DNA from 2 places in the Planococcus sp. 1R117A genome. Region 2 is predicted to be linked to the other one. Evidence: riboswitches for the same ligand, from Rfam matches in the RefSeq annotation. Region 2 holds a riboswitch; the other holds the start of a gene.
The links. A riboswitch is a leader RNA that binds a small molecule or an ion and turns the genes downstream of it on or off. The one in region 2 is predicted to bind S-adenosylmethionine.

Region 1 (9,120 bases), on a different contig from region 2:
TTCGCAATTTCCACCGCCCGGCGATTGATTTCCGCTGCCCGGCTGCCGAGATCGTATTCATCCAGCACGATCGGTGTGCCGCCAAATGTGTTCGTACAGATAATATCCGCGCCCGCTTCTAAATAAGCATAGTGGACGCTTTCGATCACATCCGGACGGACGATATTCAAATACTCGTTGCAGCCGTCGAGCTGCTCTCCGCCGAAATCTTCTGCTGATAAATCAGCATTCTGAATCATCGTTCCCATAGCTCCGTCAATAATTAAAATTCTTTTTTCAAGTTGTTCAATTAGCTGTTTGGACATGGCTGCGATCGCTCTCTTTCTGTCTATCAAGTTGGCGGATATAATCGATCAATTCCAAAGACATATCATAGCGGAAAAATGGCGTGATCAAGTAAATGCCATTGAATAATTTCGCTGCTGTATCAATCAGTTCTTTGGCGATTTGGATGCCTTCTGCGCTGGCCCAGTCTTTATCATCGCCGCAAGCGCGCATCCGCTCGAGCGCGTCTTCCGATAACTTGATGCCCGGCACTTCATTATGCAGGAATTCGGCACTGCGGATGCTCGTCAAAGGCATTACTCCGAGGAAAATCGGCGTATCCAGATGCTTGGTCGCTTCATAAATTTCAATGATTTTCTCTTTCGTATAAACCGGCTGCGAAATGAAATAATCCGCGCCGCTTTCAATTTTCTTCTCCAAACGCGACACTGCCCGGTCAAGCACCCGGACATTCGGGTTGAACGCAGCGGCGACGGAGAAGTTCGCTTTTTTGCGCAGCGGTTTCCCCGAAAATGAAATGCCCTCATTCAGCTTTTTGATCAACTGGATCAATTCCAGGCTCGAGACATCATAAACACTGGTCGCTCCAGGAAAATCGCCCACTTTTGTCGGATCTCCCGTTACTGCCAGGATGTCATGGATTCCGAGGGCATCCAGTCCCATCAAATGCGACTGCAAGCCGATCAAGTTCCGATCACGGCATGTTATGTGTGCAAGCGGACGGATTTGTTCCTGGTGTTTCAAAATGGCGCCCATCGCCAAATTGCTGACCCTTGGAGAGGCAAGTGAATTGTCCGCCATCGTAACTGCGTCTACTCCTGCTGCACTCAGCGCTTTTGACCCTTCGATGAATTTTGTAATATCCAAATGTTTCGGCGTATCCAATTCCACAATAATGGTACGCTCCGTTTTCGCTTTTTCATGAAGCTGAGCCTCTTCAAGTGCTTCTGCTTCGCGAATGACAATCGGCTTTTTCCTAACTACTTCTTTTTCAGTAATCGGTTTTAAATTGCCGATGCGTTTTTTTAGCGCTTCGATGTGTTTTGGCGTCGTGCCGCAACAGCCGCCGATCAAGCGTGCCCCTTCTTCTCTTAATAATAAACCTGCGCGTCCGAAATAATCTGCTTCCGATTCATAAACCACCCGGCCATTTTCAAGATCCAATAAGCTGGCGTTCGGATAAGCCGAAAGGTAAGCTTTTTTCGGCAACGCCACTTCTTCCAGCGCCTGAATCGTATGGTGAGGCCCCAACCGGCAATTGACGCCGACAATATCTGCACCTAATTCTTCCAGTTGATGCAAGGCGTCATTCAAAGCCAGGCCGTTTTGCAAGATGCCCGGCTCGTGCATGGACACTTGGGCAATCAACGGCACATTGGTCACTTTCCGTAGATGGGTAACGGTTTCAGCCAGTTCTTCAAAATCATAATATGTCTCAAGTAACAAGGCATCCGGGTCTCCTGCCAGCAAATAGCTTGCTTGCTGGTCCACCATCGTGATGATTTCCTGCAAAGTCGCATCGCTTTTCCGGATGCCCCGGATGCCGCCGATTGTCCCAAAGACAAATTGCCCGCCCGGAGCGGCCGCCCGTTTTGCAATGCGGATTGCCGATTCGTTGATTTCTTTCACTTGATGCTCCAGCCCATAACGCGCAAGTTTCAAGGCATTGCCGCCATACGTATTGGTCTGGATGATATCTGCACCGGCCTGAATGTATTCCTGATGGATCTTTTCGATGATTTCCGGCCGCTGCAAATTCAATTCCTCGTTGCAGTATTCAATGCCGTATGAATATAATAACGTTCCCATTGCTCCGTCTGCCGTCAATATTCTCGTCTTTAGCTCATCTAATAAACCCATGCTTTCGCCTCCTAAATATACAAAAAAAGCCATCTTTGAAAAAGAAGGCTTTACGATTAATAAACTCGTTCCTTTTCATCTGCCAGACATTTGCATGCCTGCTGGAATTAGCACCTGACCATTCATGGCTGGTTGCTGAAGCTTCATAGGGCCAGTCCCTCGACTTCTCTCGATAAGAATTCACTATTCAGTTGTTATTCCATTTTAACAGGCAGTTGGAGTCCATCTGATTGAATTTTCAATTTATATCTTTAAATCGTAACTGTATCCAGGCCTCAGGTCAAGTTGATTTGTCGAAAAAGAAAGAACTTTCTGTGTTGAAGTGTTAACTTTCTCAAAGCGGTGTATTTTTTGCCGCTTGTATTGGATCAAACTCTGCTGCATGAACTTCGAATTTGTACCAAGTAAAATCTCCTTCTTCCAATTGCCACGTGATTTCGATTTTAGAAGGAACTTTAATCCCGCCCGCGCTGTGATGTTCTTTGATTTCGGCAACACAAGGTACAAGAGGCGCCTCTGGGCTGCTGTCCTTATACCGAAGAGCGATAATTTTTTCCAGCTCGCCGTCTTCCTTAAAATGATAGGTCGCTGAACCTGATACCCCTTGATAATCCATTGTCGCCCTAGCCGTGTTTCCATCAATTTCTTCCCATGTAATATAAGGGCTGATGGCGGCGGTCGGATACCAGGACACTTCCATTAAATAACGCTGCAATGCCGATTGATCGGTTTTATCATTATCCGCTTCTCGGGCGACTGGAAATAGCCCCGCCGCTTTAATGAGCAATTCAGATTTTCCAGATTCGAAACTGTCCCGGCCCACGATTTGGATAAAAGGCAGCATGTTCATCTTCACTGTCCAAGTGAATGACGGCGGATCAGTTGTAATGGTCTGTTCAGCTTCAGCTTTTGTCCACTCCTGCTGTTCCGGCTTCAACCTCATCCAGCCAGTTTGCCTTAGAAATACAGTGCGGATTTGGTCCTTTCCTACGATCCCTGCATTTGCCAGCCATTTTTGCACAGGTGCCGGAAGCTGCTTCAGCATCTCTTCTGTAACTTTTTGCGGCTCTGCATCCGGCACTTTTGCCAGCTGCTGCTCAATTTGTTTCTTGCTCTGGCTGCTGAAATTCCACAGCGCCCCTTTATATAACGCGGCCACAGCAACGACGGAAAGTGAAATCGCCACTCTCTTCCTCATCTTACAGCACCTCCATTTTTGCATTACTACCTTATATACGACATCGGGCATGATTTTCCTGTCAGTAAAAAAGCTTTACGCGAGTTATTTCATCCAAAGCATTTGATTTCTCCACTTCAGTCCTTCCTAGGGCTTTTATGTCCTGATCATTTACTGGATTTCAACTGCTCTCCACCGGAAAGAATTCTTTTAACGTATGAAGCGGCCGGGCATTCGGATGCGCTTCAAACGGATGGAACTCAACTCTTCCCACATGCACCCCCGTATTGTATTCTCCAATCACCGAGTCTAAAAGGATGAAGACGAGCGGAATAATTTCCTCTTCATTTTCCTCTGTCAGCCCTTTGATATACAGCATCATATTGACTTCTTCCTGCTCTATATCCTGTAGAGCGGTGTAATAAACATCTTCCCACGTCAATTCCTTGTTTCCGTAATGGACGCTGAATTCTTCCAGTGAAGGCTGCCTGAACGCAATGATTTCGAAACGCTCAAGTTCCGGCGCTGCTTCCTGCAAATCAAACACAGCATCAAAAGCCTCGACCATACCGTCTGCACTGATAATGAATTCGCGTTTTCCGTTTTCCGGCTCTGCACTGAACTCAAAAACGAGGTGCTTATTCACTTTCTGAAGCTTTTGCTGCAGTTCATCAAACAGCTCTTCCCGATTTTCTTCAGCCAATTCAAAATAGGTCTCTTCGTTCTTCTCGAACCATCTCCAAAAAGCTTCAATTTTGTTTTTGCGTGTAGGCAGCCATTTCATATCATTGATCTCCTTTAGTTAACATCTTTCCTTATTAGACAAACTTATTAACGTTTAAGCATTTTTTAACCTTACCCCAACTAACTCCTTGTGTTTATACGAAAATAATGAAAATTTCCACTTTTCTAATTATAATGAGCAATCAAGAAGGAGTCTATAAAATATTCCGGGAAGACCATCCATGCCGCCTTTATCGCGGTCTAAAGAATCAGAGGAATTCTGGAACGGCATTGATGAAATCATTTAATGGTTCTGCCAGCCTGGCAAAATAAAAAAGAGTTGCTGAATAAACACATTCAGCAACTCTTTTCTTCTCACCAAATCGCTGCTTGTCAGTTAGATGAGATTTATGATGCAATTATTTTCTATATTTCAAAGCCAGCCCTTTCAGGAAATTCCGTGCATAGCGGTCGCCGCAGATGCTGTAATTTTTATGCCCCTGCTTTCTCAGGATTCCACCCATTTCGCTTTTGGAAACAGTGACGCCGGCAAGTTTCAAGATGTCGAGCATGTCATCACTTGTCAGCTGCAAAGCGATTTTCACTTTTTTCAACAGCAGGTTATTGGAAGGTTCGTTTGTCAACGGCGGCTGTTCAGGCTGTCCCGGTTTTGGTTCCTGTCTGCCCCTTTTGTGGACGATCAAGCCGTTTAAAAAAGACTCCAGCATGGCATTATCCAAAGGGATATGATCTTCACTTTCTTTAACATCCTCTTCTTCCGGCGTTTTCGTCAGCACTTTCAGCACTTCTTCTTTCGTCAGCTCAACACCGCCAAGTTTGAAAATCTCCACCATATCGCTGTTTTTTATATCAAGGGCGTACCTTAATCTAATCAGTAAGTCATTATTATCCATTTAAAATCCTCCTATTGCGTACTTCCCAAATTTCTATCCATATAAGTTGAACCAACTATTTTAGCTGCGAAGCCATTGGCCGAGGGTTGTGAGGCCAATGGTTTTGCGACGAAGCTAGCGTAGCGATGCAGGAGCATATGTTTTAAGGCCGATGGCTCATCATTAAAGTCCTGCGGCCGAAGCGGCATCTAAAAGTATCCTTTTTTCATTCAACCTATACCCTATATCCACCCCTAATAATAGCATAAAAAGCCTTTCATCAAAGGGCTTAACTGATGAAAGGCTCTTTTTGCTAATCACTTTCCTGCTTCTTGATAAACCTCTTCTTTCGAATGAAAGCCATCTGCGATGACCGTATCGACCAAGTTACCGGCATCTACTGCCGTAGGCGCCAGCAAAATCGACGGCACTTCGGTTTTTCCGTTATTGACGCTGACCGATGTCATGACTTCTTCGCCTTTGGCCAGCTGGATTGCGAGCTCCGCCACTTGTGTGGTCAGGTTCTGAATCGGTTTGTAAACGGTCATGGTCTGCGTGCCGGTGACAATGCGCTGTACCGCCGCCAGTTCAGCGTCCTGGCCTGCGACTGGAATTTCCCCGCTCAATCCTTGCGCTTCCAAAGCTTTGATAACGCCGCCGGCAGTTGCATCATTAGCGGCAATCACTGCGTCGATTTGATTGTTATTGGCTTTGAGTGCTTCGGCCATATTGTTCAAGGCGTTTTTAGGTGCCCAATCTTCGGTCCATTGATCATAGACGATTTTAATATCTCCCCGGTCGATAGCCGGCTGGAGTACATCAAGAACGCCTTTCTTGATCAAATGGACGTTATTGTCTGTCGGGGCGCCTCCGATATAGACATAATTCCCTTTCGGCACGGCTTCTAAAATTGCCTGTGCCTGCAGCTTCCCTACTTGTTCATTGTCGAATGATACATATAAATCAATGGCGGCGTTTTTCACCAGGCGGTCGTAGGCGATGACTTTGATGCCTGCCTTATGCGCTTTATGGACGATAGCTGCTGTAGCTTCAGCATTGTGCGGCACAATTACCAGTACATCGATGCCTCCTTGAATCAGCGTTTCTGCCTGGGAGATTTGAAGAGCGTCATTGCCGTTCGCCGCCACAATCTCCACTTCCGCCCCACGAGCCTCAGCCGCTTTCCGGAACAAGTCCCGGTCTTTCAGCCAGCGTTCTTCTTTTAATGTGTCCATTGAGAATCCGATTTTGATTGGACCTTCTTTTTCTGTCTCCGAGGGAACCAGCGTTTCTTTCTGCGCTTCCGGTTCACCGCCGTTACAAGCTGCCAGCAAACATGCAGCGAATAAGACACCCAGCAATTTGACCATTCGGGACCAGATAGGCTCCATGGGCTTTTCCTCCCTACTCTTCCTTGATGCCCAAAAGCGTTTTGCGGTATTCTTTCGGTGAAACATCGTACATTTTTTTAAATACCTTGCTGAAATAATTCGGTTCATGATAGCCGATTTCAATTGAAATCTCCTTCAAGCTTTTTTCGGGATCGGACAGCAGCTTTTTTGCCCGCTCCATCCGGCAGGCTGTCAGGAACTCAATATAATTGACCCCCAGTTTTTCTTTGAACATCTTGCTGATGTAAATCGGGCTTAAATCGACTTTTCTCGCTAAAGTATCCAAGGAGATGTCTTCATCGGAATGCTCCCGGATCCATTGTTTGATCTGATGGATTTTGTCCACTTCGAGCCGCCCGCAATGGCCCATATACAACTGCTTCATCCCTTCCAGCAATTGCTTTGTATCGCCACACAATTGGCGGTAATCCTGAGCCTGGACCGAGTAAAAAGGCGCTGCCGCCTCCACGCCCATTTCTTCCATGACGCGGGAAGTAATCCACAGCACTTCAAGTACCCGCTGCTGGGCAAGAACGACATTCGCACCTTGCTGTTCGAAACGCCGGATCAAGTCGTATACGATTTGATCTATGCACTCCCATTCTCCTAACCGGACATAATCGAACAGTTTCTTTTCCTGCTGTTTGATAAAAGCGGAATCGCTTACTGTATCAAGGACCAGCACATCGGAATAAAACCGGTATCTTGAAGGGATAGCCAAATCCATTGTCGCTATCAGCGATTTTTGATAGGAATTCCGGATGTCTTCCAACGAATCGCATTCGATGCCGATGCCTATAAACCAGTCTTCCGGCTGGCACTCTACTGAAATCGATAAAATGTCTTTAGCCAGCCGAATCGCCTGCAAGCGGAATGACGTTCCCTTTTCTCGAAATACGATAATCGGCAGCTGGCGGCCGTATAATGCCCCGACCCAGGCGTTGCCCTTTTGCCGGATATGCTCTTTAATCGTCGAATACGAACTTTCACAGCCTTCTGGAATCAGCACGGTCATGACGAACTTTTCATTGGCCGCTTTAATTTCGAGCATTTCCACCAGCATATCGATATGCACTTCATGGACATGGTCAAAAAGCAATTGAGTCACGACATCCGTTTCGACTATGCTCAATGCCCGCTGGAAAGCATCCTGTTCCTGCTGGCGCGCTGCAGTATCCTGTTCTTTTTGCTGCTGCTGTTCAAGCAGCTTGCCCACTGTCGCCACAATTTCACTGGCTTTGCTCGGCTTCAGCAAATAGTCTTTGACGCCCAGTTTGATGGCTTGGCGTGCATAATCGAACATATCAAAAGCCGTGACCATGACGAACTGGATGTCCTGGCGGCTTTGCTGAATCTGTTCTATCGCCTCCAGCCCCGTCATGCCAGGCATCATGATATCCATAAATACCCAATCCGGCTGCCAGGTTTCAGCTATTTCAATTGCCGATTTTCCATTTTTCGCTTGCCTGAACTCGAAATCGGGATAGGTTTTTTGCAGAATCGCCTGCATTCCATCACGTTCAATCGGTTCGTCATCCACTATGAGAAGTTTGACCATGATTTTGTGCCCCTTTTACTTTTGGTAGTTTTAACGTGATTTTTGTCCCTTTTCCAATACCGCTGTCAATTTCCACCAGGTTTTCACGGCCGTAGAAAAGCTGAAGCCTTTTTAGCACATTGCTGAAACCGATGCCAGTCGAATGCCCTTCTTTCGACACAACAGCTTGTTCAAGCAGCTGGCGCTGTTTTTCTTCGTCCATGCCCTGTCCGTCATCTGCGATTTCAATCCAGATTTCATCTTCGACTTCCTGGATGCGGAACCAGATTTGGCCGCCGTCTTCTTCCGGCTCGATGGCATGGATCACGGCATTTTCAATTAATGGCTGAAGCGTCAGACCCGGAATCTGGAAACCCAGCGAAGATTCCTCTATTTCCGCGTGAAACTGCAACCGGTCGCTGTAGCGTGCTTTTTGGATGTCGATGTATTGCTGCAGCACATAAACTTCCTCGTATAGAGAAACTGCCCGGTCCATCCGTTTTAAATTGTAGCGGAGCAGCCCGGCAACACTGACCAGCAAATCGCTCGTTTCTTCCGCTCCATCCAAATAAGCCTTTTTCGATAGCGTATTTAAGGTATTGAATAGAAAATGCGGGTTGATCTGGTTTTGCAGGTTTCGCAGCTGGCTTTCTTGAAGCAATAATTTACTTTCCTGCAGTTCCCGTTCAAGTTGCGCTTTTTTCTGGATTTCCAAAATCAATGTATTGATATTGCCGCGCATATGGTCAAAGGTCTTGGCCAAAAATGAAATTTCATCGTTCGAATCAACTTTGATAGGCTGGTCAAAATGGCCTTTCGCCAACTCATTGGCCGCTTTTGTCAATTGCTGCACCGGTCTGGTGATGCTGATGGAAAACAAATACGTAAACAGCAGCAAACAGGCAGTAATCAATAACAGCAGCCAGAAACCCAGTTTTTCCAGCTCTGTTGACTGGTCGATGATGCCGCGGTAAAAACGTTCATATGTTTTCAATTCGGTATCAAAAATCGTCAGCGTCATTTCCGAAATATACATCGAAATGCTGGTAGCTTCCGCAAATTCAGCGAGTGCCGATTCAGCTTCCTCTTGCTCTTGGAACATCACCGAACGGTCCACCGTTTCAATAAAACTGTCAATCAAGTGGCTATAATTGGTCAGTGTTAATTCGTTTTCCACATTGCGGAGGTCATATACCGTCGACTGGACCGTGAGCAGGCGTTCCCGGCTTTCTTCAAGCTGTGCTTTATTGCCAT
Region 2 (9,120 bases):
TGCTGATGGAGAAGGTTATGTAGAACAAAACAAAAATTTTTTACTGGAGTTTCTACTTTGTCAAAACAGGTATCCTTTGTTCATTACTTTTATTGTGTACGAGGAACAAACTGGCGAATATCGGGCTTTTTTACATGAAAATAAAATTGATTTCACGTTAAGCAGCCTTGAAGAAAAAAGGACTTATTATGATTTCTCTGGGAAGCACCAATATCACCCGCCTTGCTTTACTGCAAGGATCACTGATTCGGATTCTTTAGCTCTTTTGCTGAATAAAACATACTGGCTGGCCGCCGAGAATGAGTTTTTCTCAATTTCTTTTTCCGACAATTTACTGTTCGAATTAAGAGAAGTGGTTGAGTGGAAGAGAAAAAGAAAACGGTCGATTGCAAGTTTCAAAATCGGGCTGGGAACCACCTTTATGACCATTTTTCACGACGGGGCAGGGTTCTACTTGTTCTCGAACGAGGAGACATATTTCCCTCTGGAGAAACTCATTTCAAACTTGCCGAAAGGCACAGTGATCACACAGATAAATGATACGCTGGTAACTAACCAAAATTCCGAAGAAGAATAGTGCCTATCTAAAGCCCCTTAGTGAAATGGACAGCCACTGAAGCTTTAAGGGCGTTTCCGATTAATGATAAAATCCTACACTTTAACTACATGTATTCAACGCATGTAGATTAAAAAATAAGAGCAGGTTAGTAAAAAACCCCTGAAAAAATTTTCAGAGGCAACTAATTATTATGCCGTTTGTTAACTTCAATCGTGATGAACTCCGGCAAATAGTTGGTAGTGCATCCTTTTGCAACGATTTCGTCTTTGTAAAGACCCGTTTTCTCACCCAGCTTAATGCAACGTGCGCGATTCTTTTCATCATAAACGCCTATCCAGCCTGCGGTGAAATTCATAGCCCATTGAACTTCCGGTTCTTCCTGTGTAATAGTAGCTTCCATTGCAGCTAGCAAGTCCGCGGTGTTATCAGGCGGTGTTTGTCCAGTCCATCTCAATCGCCCTTGATAATACCAGAAAGTTCGTCTTTGAAGAGCAGAAGGACTATTTTTCCACGACTCCATCAATGCAATGTTCTTCTTGTCTTTGGTGAGCTGATTGGCCATTAACCAATCCATTAAGTTGTTTCGCTCATCAAATGTGTGCGTCTGCATGTCCTGATCAAGCTCATTCAGCACCTCTGGTGAAAGAAGTTTTTTGTCCATGATTAAGATTGCTAATAGTCGGGGCAAAAACTCTTCGGTTGACCAAAGTTCCATCGCGAGTTCGTGGTCTTTTTTTATGTCCTTCGCGATTTTCCGCAAGTCGCCTAGCTTAGTGTTACTGGTGATTTGAGAGAGAATGCCTTCTGCTTTTGAAGAGATTTTTATTTCAGTACCTTTATTTTCATTCATTTTATAAAACTCCTTTATCAAAGCTTTTCCCACCCCTAATACAAAAACAATGTCTTTAATATAATCATAACATTTACTTCCTTTTAATTGGATGCGAAAAGAGCATTCCTTTGTAAAGAAACTGTTTGAATGAATAGTGAAATTTGGAAAGGGAGGTTTTTAATGAGAAGAGAAAAATGCCCTTGCTGCGGGTATCCTACTTTACAGACAAGAGGAGATTTTGAAATTTGTTTACTTTGTGATTGGGAAGACGAAAACCATGATGAACTTTCTACAGCGGAAGTATTCGGAGGACCCAATGGAGATTATTCGCTCGAAGAAGCAAGAAATAATTTTCAAAAGAACTTTACTATGTATAGAGAGAAGAATGATTTTGATGCGATTACAGCCGGGAAGAAAAAACTAATAAAAGCTTATGAAGAGTGGGAGAAAGACAAGCAGGCAAATAAAAAAGAAAAGTGGAATGAGATCCGCAAGTTAGAAAATGAGCTGAAGTTGCTTTCTTGAATTTTACGTATGACGAAATTGAAAAAGCTGCTGGCATCCAAAAAGCGAACCGAGGCCGATTCAGGCACAACTTTTCATTCTTGGTTGCCCCATGTGCTGAGACAATCGATTTCGGAAACTGGATAAAAGAAAAATGATTAATAGCAAACGTCAAAAAGCCGTTCAGTTTCCTGAACGGCTTTGGACATTTCACTTGAACGGTTAATCGATTGGTCAAATCGCGGTTTTTATTCCAAAACCGACCAGCACTGCACCTGCCGTTTTTTGGAAAACCTTTTGGAATTTCGGGTCATTCAGCCATTTTTTCGCTAAATCCATGAGGTTCACCAGGAACAAGAACCAAGTGACAGCCAGCAGAGTTAAGATGAATGCCAACACCATCAATTGCTGGTTTACATTCCCGCTTATGTCGATGAATTGGGGCATAACCGTGATATAGACCAACACGGTCTTGGGATTAAGAACATTGCTCAGCAACGCTTGCCTGAAGGATTCTTTATTGTGCCGAACGGAAGAGGCAGCCGGCTTGCGTGCTTGTTCCTGAATTTCCCCTAAAGAAAATCCGCTTTTCGAGAAGAAGCTTCTGATTCCTAAATAGACCAAGTAAGCTGCTCCTAAATATTTGATCAAAGTGAAGAGAACAATCGATTGGGCAATCACTACCGCTAAGCCCAGAACCGCAATCAAAGTCCAAAAAGAAAGACCGGCTGCCATTCCGAGCGTCGTATAATAGCCGGCCTTAGGTCCGTACCGAAGCGTATTTTTCATCAGCAGCATCGTGTCCGCCCCGGGTATGATCACCATCATGGCAGCTATTGAAATATAGGCAAACAAATTGTCCACAGCAATTCCCCCTAATAGAAAATGAAAAAAGTAATTCCAGTAATTTTACATGGTTTGAAAATTTAAAGCAATCTGACTAAAAAAACTTTATATGAAAAAAGTTCAGAAGGAAAAAAATTCAAAACTGGTTGACTTTTAATTCGAGCCTATTGTATGATAATTCCTAATGGTTCGACTGATTGAAAATTTGTACATTTAAAAGTGAATAGCACTCTTATCAAGAGCGGCGGAGGGAATAGGCCCTGTGAAGCCCGGCAACCAACAGAATCATATTCTGAAAAGGTGCTAAATCCTACTGATTCGATTGAATCGGAAAGATAAGAGGAGGATTTTCTGCCCTCTTCTTAATTGAAGGGGGCTTTTTTGTATTTTGGGTTCAAGAAAGGAGAGCAGTTATATGCGTAAAACCTAGTAAACATATCAGTTAAGTAAATGAAATTGTAAAAACATTTATTAAAAATTATGTCGGGAGGAATTTAGAATGAAGAAAATTATTGCAGTTGTGTTGTTGCTAGTAGGTGCGTCGTTTATCTTGGGGGCTTGTTCAAATGCACAAGGAAAAGAGCAAGGCGAGTTGAAAAAGGTAGTGCTGGATTATGCGTATTACTCGCCAACAAGTTTGGCTTTAAAGGAGTTCGGATGGGCAGAAGAAGTTTTTGAAAAAGAAGGCATCGAAGTGGAATGGGTTTTGAGCCAAGGAAGCAATAAGGCATTGGAGTTTTTGAATTCGAAAAGCGTAGATTTCGGATCTACTGCGGGAGCAGCTGCGTTAATCGCAAAATCGAATGGCTCACCCATCGAGTCAGTCTATATTTATTCGAAACCAGAATGGACTGCGCTGGTAGCGACAGGAGATTCACCGATCAAAACAGTCGAAGACTTGAAAGGCAAGAAAGTTGCCGCCACTTTAGGAACGGATCCATATATCTTCCTTCTGCGTTCACTTCAGGAAGCAGGCCTTTCATCGAAGGATTTGGAAATTGTGAACTTGCAGCATGCGGATGGCGCCAATGCCTTGTTAACTGGTCAAGTTGATGCGTGGGCGGGCCTTGATCCACATATGGCAAGAGTTGAAGTTGATTCCGGCGCAAACTTATTCTTGCGTGACCATGACAAAAATACATATGGCACGTTGAATGTACGGTCGGAATTTGCAGAACAGAATCCGGAAGCTGTAGAAAAAGTAATTGAGGTATATGAGAAAGCGCGGAAATGGGTTGTAGAAAATCCGGATGAAGCAGCAGAAATTTTGGCAAAAGAAGCAGACATGGAGTTGGACGTGGCTAAGAAAAGCATCGAGCGAAATGATTTCTCAGATCCTATTCCCGGCGATAAGCAAATCGAGGCACTTGAAGAGGCTGGCGCTGTCTTGAAGTCGGAAAACGTGATTAAAGGCGATGCAGATATCGAAAAAACAGTAAATGAATTAATTATTGACCGATTTGCGAAAAAAGTGATCGCAACAGAATAGGGGGCGAATTGGATGACGATCAACGCTAAAACTGATGATTTTCCGATAGAGAAAAGTAGTAAGCCGAAATCCCGAACGGATTCAAATAAATTTAGAGGCCTGGTACTCGGGTGGATATTGCCGATCGTTCTTTTGGTCTCTTGGGAAGCAGCCGCACGTTTCGGCTTGATAGACACCTATGTTTTTCCAGCCCCTACCACTATTTTTCAAAAGATTGTAGAGATGTCTCAAGACGGAACCCTTTGGGGGCATATCGGCATTACTTTTCTTCGTGTACTGATCGGATTTTTTGCCGGGACTTTGCTGGCGCTCGTATTGGGTTCTTTTGTGGGCTATTTCAAGTGGTTTGAACAGTTGGTGGATCCACTGATCCAAGCATTCAGATCGATTCCTTCCCTTGCCTGGGTGCCCTTATTCATCTTGTGGATGGGTATTGGAGAACCATCCAAAGTGCTGCTCATTGCGGTCGGTGTTTTCTTTCCAGTGTATTTGAATATCGTCTCCGGTATTCAAGGTGTAGACCGCAAGCTGATTGAGGTCGGAAAAATTTATCACTTTACTTCGTTCCAGATTGTGCGCCGGATCATTTTACCGGCATCTCTGCCATCTTTTCTTGTCGGCTTGCGCAGCGGCGTCGGTTTGGGCTGGATGTTCGTTGTCGCTGCAGAACTGATGGGCGCAGGACAAGGGCTCGGTTATTTACTGGTTGTTGGCCAGAATACATATTCGCCAGAGCTCATCATGGCAAGCATCATCCTGTTTGCCATACTCGGCAAGCTGACAGACGCTTTATTGAAAGCGCTGGAAGAGCGTGCCTTGAGATGGCAGGATAATTTACAGAACCAACAATAAGAGGAGGTGTCAATATGCTGGAAGTGAAAGAAGCTTCAAGGACATTCAATAACGGACTGGCAGGATTTAAGAACCTATCGTTTTCCATTCAAGAAGGTGAGACGGTTGGAATTCTGGGAACGAGTGGATGCGGGAAAAGCACGCTTCTCCGGGTGTTGTCCGGGCTGGATAAGGAATTCGACGGAGAAATAAAAATAGCTGAAGCAGGCGAACAGCCAATTGGCATGATATTTCAGGAACCCCGGCTTATGCCATGGCTGTCGGTCAAAGACAATATTTTATTTGGAAACAAAGATGTAAAAAATGTAGAGGTGCGGGATTATTTGGAGCTGGTAGGGCTAAGCGATTTCGGCGATTATTATCCGAAAGATTTATCAGGGGGAATGGCTCAAAGAACCGCTATTGCCCGTGCGTTGATTGGGCAGCCGGCTGTGCTGCTTTTAGATGAACCTTTTAGCGCGCTGGATGCATTCACAAAAATGCAATTGCAGGATTTATTATTGGAAATTCAAAAAAAGCAATTATCCACGATGGTAGTTGTGACGCATGACATAGACGAAGCCCTGTATTTATGTGACCGCATCTTCATCCTTGGCGGACAGCCGGGTTATCTGCAAGCGGAATTGACAGTGGAAGCTGCAAAACCGAGAAATCGCGGGAGTGCACTTCTTGCGCAAAAGAAATCAGAAATCCTTAATCTACTACAGACTAAAAAGGTAGGCGAGTGAAATGGCAAACAGTACAATTATCCAACCGAATAAAGGGCATTACAATATCGCGGATGAATTACCATCTTGGGAAGATTTCTCCTGGAAAGATATAGAGTCGAATTTCAGCTGGTCCCAAACAGGAAAAGTAAACATGGCATATGAATGTGTAGATCGCCATGTCGAAGCAGGATTTGGGGAAAAAACTGCTCTTCATTATATTGGAGAACAAGAAGAATACAAACTTACATATCGTGACTTGAAAGAAAAATCTGATCTATGGGCGACGGTGCTGAAAAAACGCGGGGTGAAAAAAGGAGACTTCGTATTCGTTTTTTTGCCGAAACACCCCGATTGCCATATTGCCATGCTTGCAGCCATTAAACTTGGCGCTGTCGTCGGGCCTCTTTTTGAGGCATTTATGGAAGATGCCGTTAAAGAAAGAATCCAGGATTGCGGAGGCACTTTTTTGATCGCATCACCTGACCTGGTGAAACGGGTCCAGCGGGACCAATTGCCGTCTTTGACAACCGTTTTTATTACCGCTGAACTGCCACACTGTACAGGCGATGAAATTTCTTTGTTTGAAGAAGCAAGAAATGTTGAAACAGAAGAAAATATAATTGAATGGGTGGACCTCGATCATGGATTGAATATCCATTATACAAGCGGTTCGACCGGTAAACCGAAAGGGATCATCCATGCACATCGGGCGATGATCCAGCAATACATCACCGGGAGATGGGTATTGGATTTAAAAGAAGATGATATCTATTGGTGCACGGCACATCCGGGATGGGTGACAGGGACAGTCTACGGAGTTTTTGCCCCATTGCTGAACCGCACGACGACTGTCATTCACGGGGGCAGATTTGGCGCGAAAGAATGGTATGACATCTTGGAGCGGACGGGTGTAACGGTCTGGTACAGCGCGCCGACGGCTTTTAGAATGCTGATGGCACAAGGGGATGAACTGATTAACAACTACGATCTTTCAAAAATCCGGCATATTTTAAGCGTGGGAGAACCATTGAACCCGGAAATTGTGAGGTGGGGAATAGAGACACTTTCAAACCGCATCCACGATACATGGTGGATGACGGAAACCGGAGCCCAGTTAATCGTCAATTTACCTTCTGAAGCGATCAAGCCCGGATCAATGGGAAAACCGTTCCCAGGAATTGAAGCGGCTATTTTAGGCGAAAATGGAGAAATTCTGGAAGCTGGAGCAATCGGCCAATTGGCTTTAAAAGCAAACTGGCCTTCTCTTATGCGGGAAGTCTGGAAAGACCCAGCTAAATACTCCACGTATTTCCCTTTTGATGGATGGTATTTATCCGGTGATTTGGCAACGATCGACGAGACTGGATATGTCTTTTTCCAAGGAAGAAGTGACGACATGATCAACTCTTCGGGGGAAAGAATCGGGCCATTTGAAGTTGAAAGTAAGCTGATTGAACATCCTGCGGTTGCCGAAGTGGGCGTTATCGGTAAGCCGGATGCCGTAAGAGGGGAAATTGTGAAGGCCTTTATTGTCTTAAACAAAGAGTATCAGGAAAGCCAGGACTTATTAGAAGAATTGCGCTTATTTGTGCGCAGCGGGCTTGCTGCACATGCAGCTCCAAGAGAAATTGAATTTCTTGAAGAGTTGCCCAAAACTCCGATTAGCGGAAAAGTGCTTCGCCGCGAATTAAAAGCTAGGGAAGCTAAGAAAAACTCAGATCTATTGGTTAATAAGTAAAGAACTGACCAATGATTCAATAATGAAAAATCGAAATATATGAGACACATTGAGTGGAGGTCGTCTATACAGTAATGCCTGCTGCAAGAAAGAATGCATTCCAATTGCCCAATATTATATTAGTGGTAATGGCAGAGCGAATTAGAAGAGGACAGTCCGTATGTGCAAAAAGATGCTTATGGGGATCATTCCCAGTCAATAACCAGCCCGGAGAAAAGTCTTTGCCTGTTTAGAAATTAAACTTTTAGCATTAGACGAAAAAATATTACAGGGCGAGGAGAAAGAATGATTTAAAAGCAGGGGCATATTTTTGTTCGTAAACGTTTAGGTGAAGAAGGGAACGTTCGTAAAGTGTTTTGGCACTTTTACGAACGTTCTTTTTAGCTTTTTTCAGCTGTTTTAATGCGTTCGTAAACGTGTACTTTTACGAACGCTTCATTAAGGACTACGTCATTTGATTCAAGATGAACTATCACTATAAATAATCTCTTAAAGAGCTATCTAACAATTCGGTTAGGAAGGATATTCCAGTGGTTCTATAGAATCTATTTCTAATCTTATTTCAAAAAGACGCATTCGTTTAAGTTAGGGAGATTTGCAAAGTTTCATCTGCACCGTTTAGTTCAATACGAGTTTAAATTAGAAGAGCTTTTATACACTATTCTAATTTTCGGAGGTGGGAGAACATGAGAAAAAGGCTGCGGAAAAAAATGAGCAAGGATTGGGAGTGGTATGCCGTGAAGGTGTTGTATGAATGCATCATTTCAGGCGACCCAGCATCAGAAACACTTGATAGAAATTACTCCAACACCGAAAAGACATTTGAGGAAAGTATTCTTCTCATCAAGGCTTCTTCATTTGATCAGGCTTATGACCTGGCCGAAAAGGAAGCCAAACAACATGAGATTGATTACCTTAATCCTTATGACGAAAAGGTCGTATGGAAATTCGTAGAATCGATCGACTGCTTTCAAATGTTCGATAGAAAACTTCAAATAGGCACTGAATTGTATTCCCGGTTATTGCACGTCCCTAAAGGGATAACGAATGAACAAGTTATTGCTCAGTATTATCCCGAGACAGTCGTAGAAGAACTGGTAGACAAAAATTTCATCCTAAGAAACAAAGATTTTAATGCAAGACCAAATTTCGATTGAAGACTTGTTAATCATTTACGCTTCTTCAACTAGCATAATCCTTTGTAAAAGAAGCTGCATAGTGAAGGGCATCTGCGTCCTTAGTACAGTCTAGAATATAAAAGTCGAATGTAACTTATTGGTATTTATGTTACATTCGCATTTGCTCAAAAACACTTTTAAACTTAGAGGGAGGAGAGAATGATAGACATCAATCGGCTCGAAACTGCACTTGAGAAAAACGATATGGAAGAAGTAGAAAGGTTAGTAGGTGAAATTTCCCCTGAACAACATGACGAGGCAGTCCCCATACTGATAAAGCACATTACCATAACCCAAAACCCAGGGATAAGAAATGCACTAGCCATTGCTTTGCGGGATATCGGGAATGAAAAAGCGATTTCTCCCCTGATTGACTTAATCAATGATCCGAAGACACTCGGAAGTAGAGGGA

Region 1: it holds a riboswitch for S-adenosylmethionine, as region 2 does, so the genes downstream of both, ACSFXN_RS17585 (bifunctional homocysteine S-methyltransferase/methylenetetrahydrofolate reductase) here and ACSFXN_RS07265 (aliphatic sulfonate ABC transporter substrate-binding protein) in region 2, are expected to answer to the same signal.

Annotation. Positions count from the first base shown of each region.
Region 1 covers NZ_JBPRLO010000007.1:34,748-43,867, reverse strand. Annotated here, with positions in the region: gene metH (methionine synthase) at 1-305, opposite strand, end outside; gene ACSFXN_RS17585 (bifunctional homocysteine S-methyltransferase/methylenetetrahydrofolate reductase) at 286-2,145, opposite strand; SAM riboswitch class I at 2,218-2,324, opposite strand; gene ACSFXN_RS17580 (DUF6920 family protein) at 2,480-3,343, opposite strand; gene ACSFXN_RS17575 (hypothetical protein) at 3,504-4,106, opposite strand; gene ACSFXN_RS17570 (DUF1456 family protein) at 4,465-4,959, opposite strand; gene xylF (D-xylose ABC transporter substrate-binding protein) at 5,256-6,329, opposite strand; gene ACSFXN_RS17560 (response regulator) at 6,343-7,887, opposite strand; gene ACSFXN_RS17555 (sensor histidine kinase) at 7,862-9,120, opposite strand, start outside.
Region 2 covers NZ_JBPRLO010000002.1:363,809-372,928, reverse strand. Annotated here, with positions in the region: gene ACSFXN_RS07285 (hypothetical protein) at 1-577, shown strand, start outside; gene ACSFXN_RS07280 (DNA alkylation repair protein) at 741-1,409, opposite strand; gene ACSFXN_RS07275 (CPCC family cysteine-rich protein) at 1,572-1,916, shown strand; gene ACSFXN_RS07270 (homoserine/threonine efflux transporter) at 2,130-2,759, opposite strand; SAM riboswitch class I at 2,971-3,083, shown strand; gene ACSFXN_RS07265 (aliphatic sulfonate ABC transporter substrate-binding protein) at 3,241-4,230, shown strand; gene ACSFXN_RS07260 (ABC transporter permease) at 4,243-5,082, shown strand; gene ACSFXN_RS07255 (ABC transporter ATP-binding protein) at 5,097-5,810, shown strand; gene acsA (acetate--CoA ligase) at 5,812-7,530, shown strand; gene ACSFXN_RS07245 (DUF4288 domain-containing protein) at 8,217-8,687, shown strand; gene ACSFXN_RS07240 (HEAT repeat domain-containing protein) at 8,868-9,120, shown strand, end outside.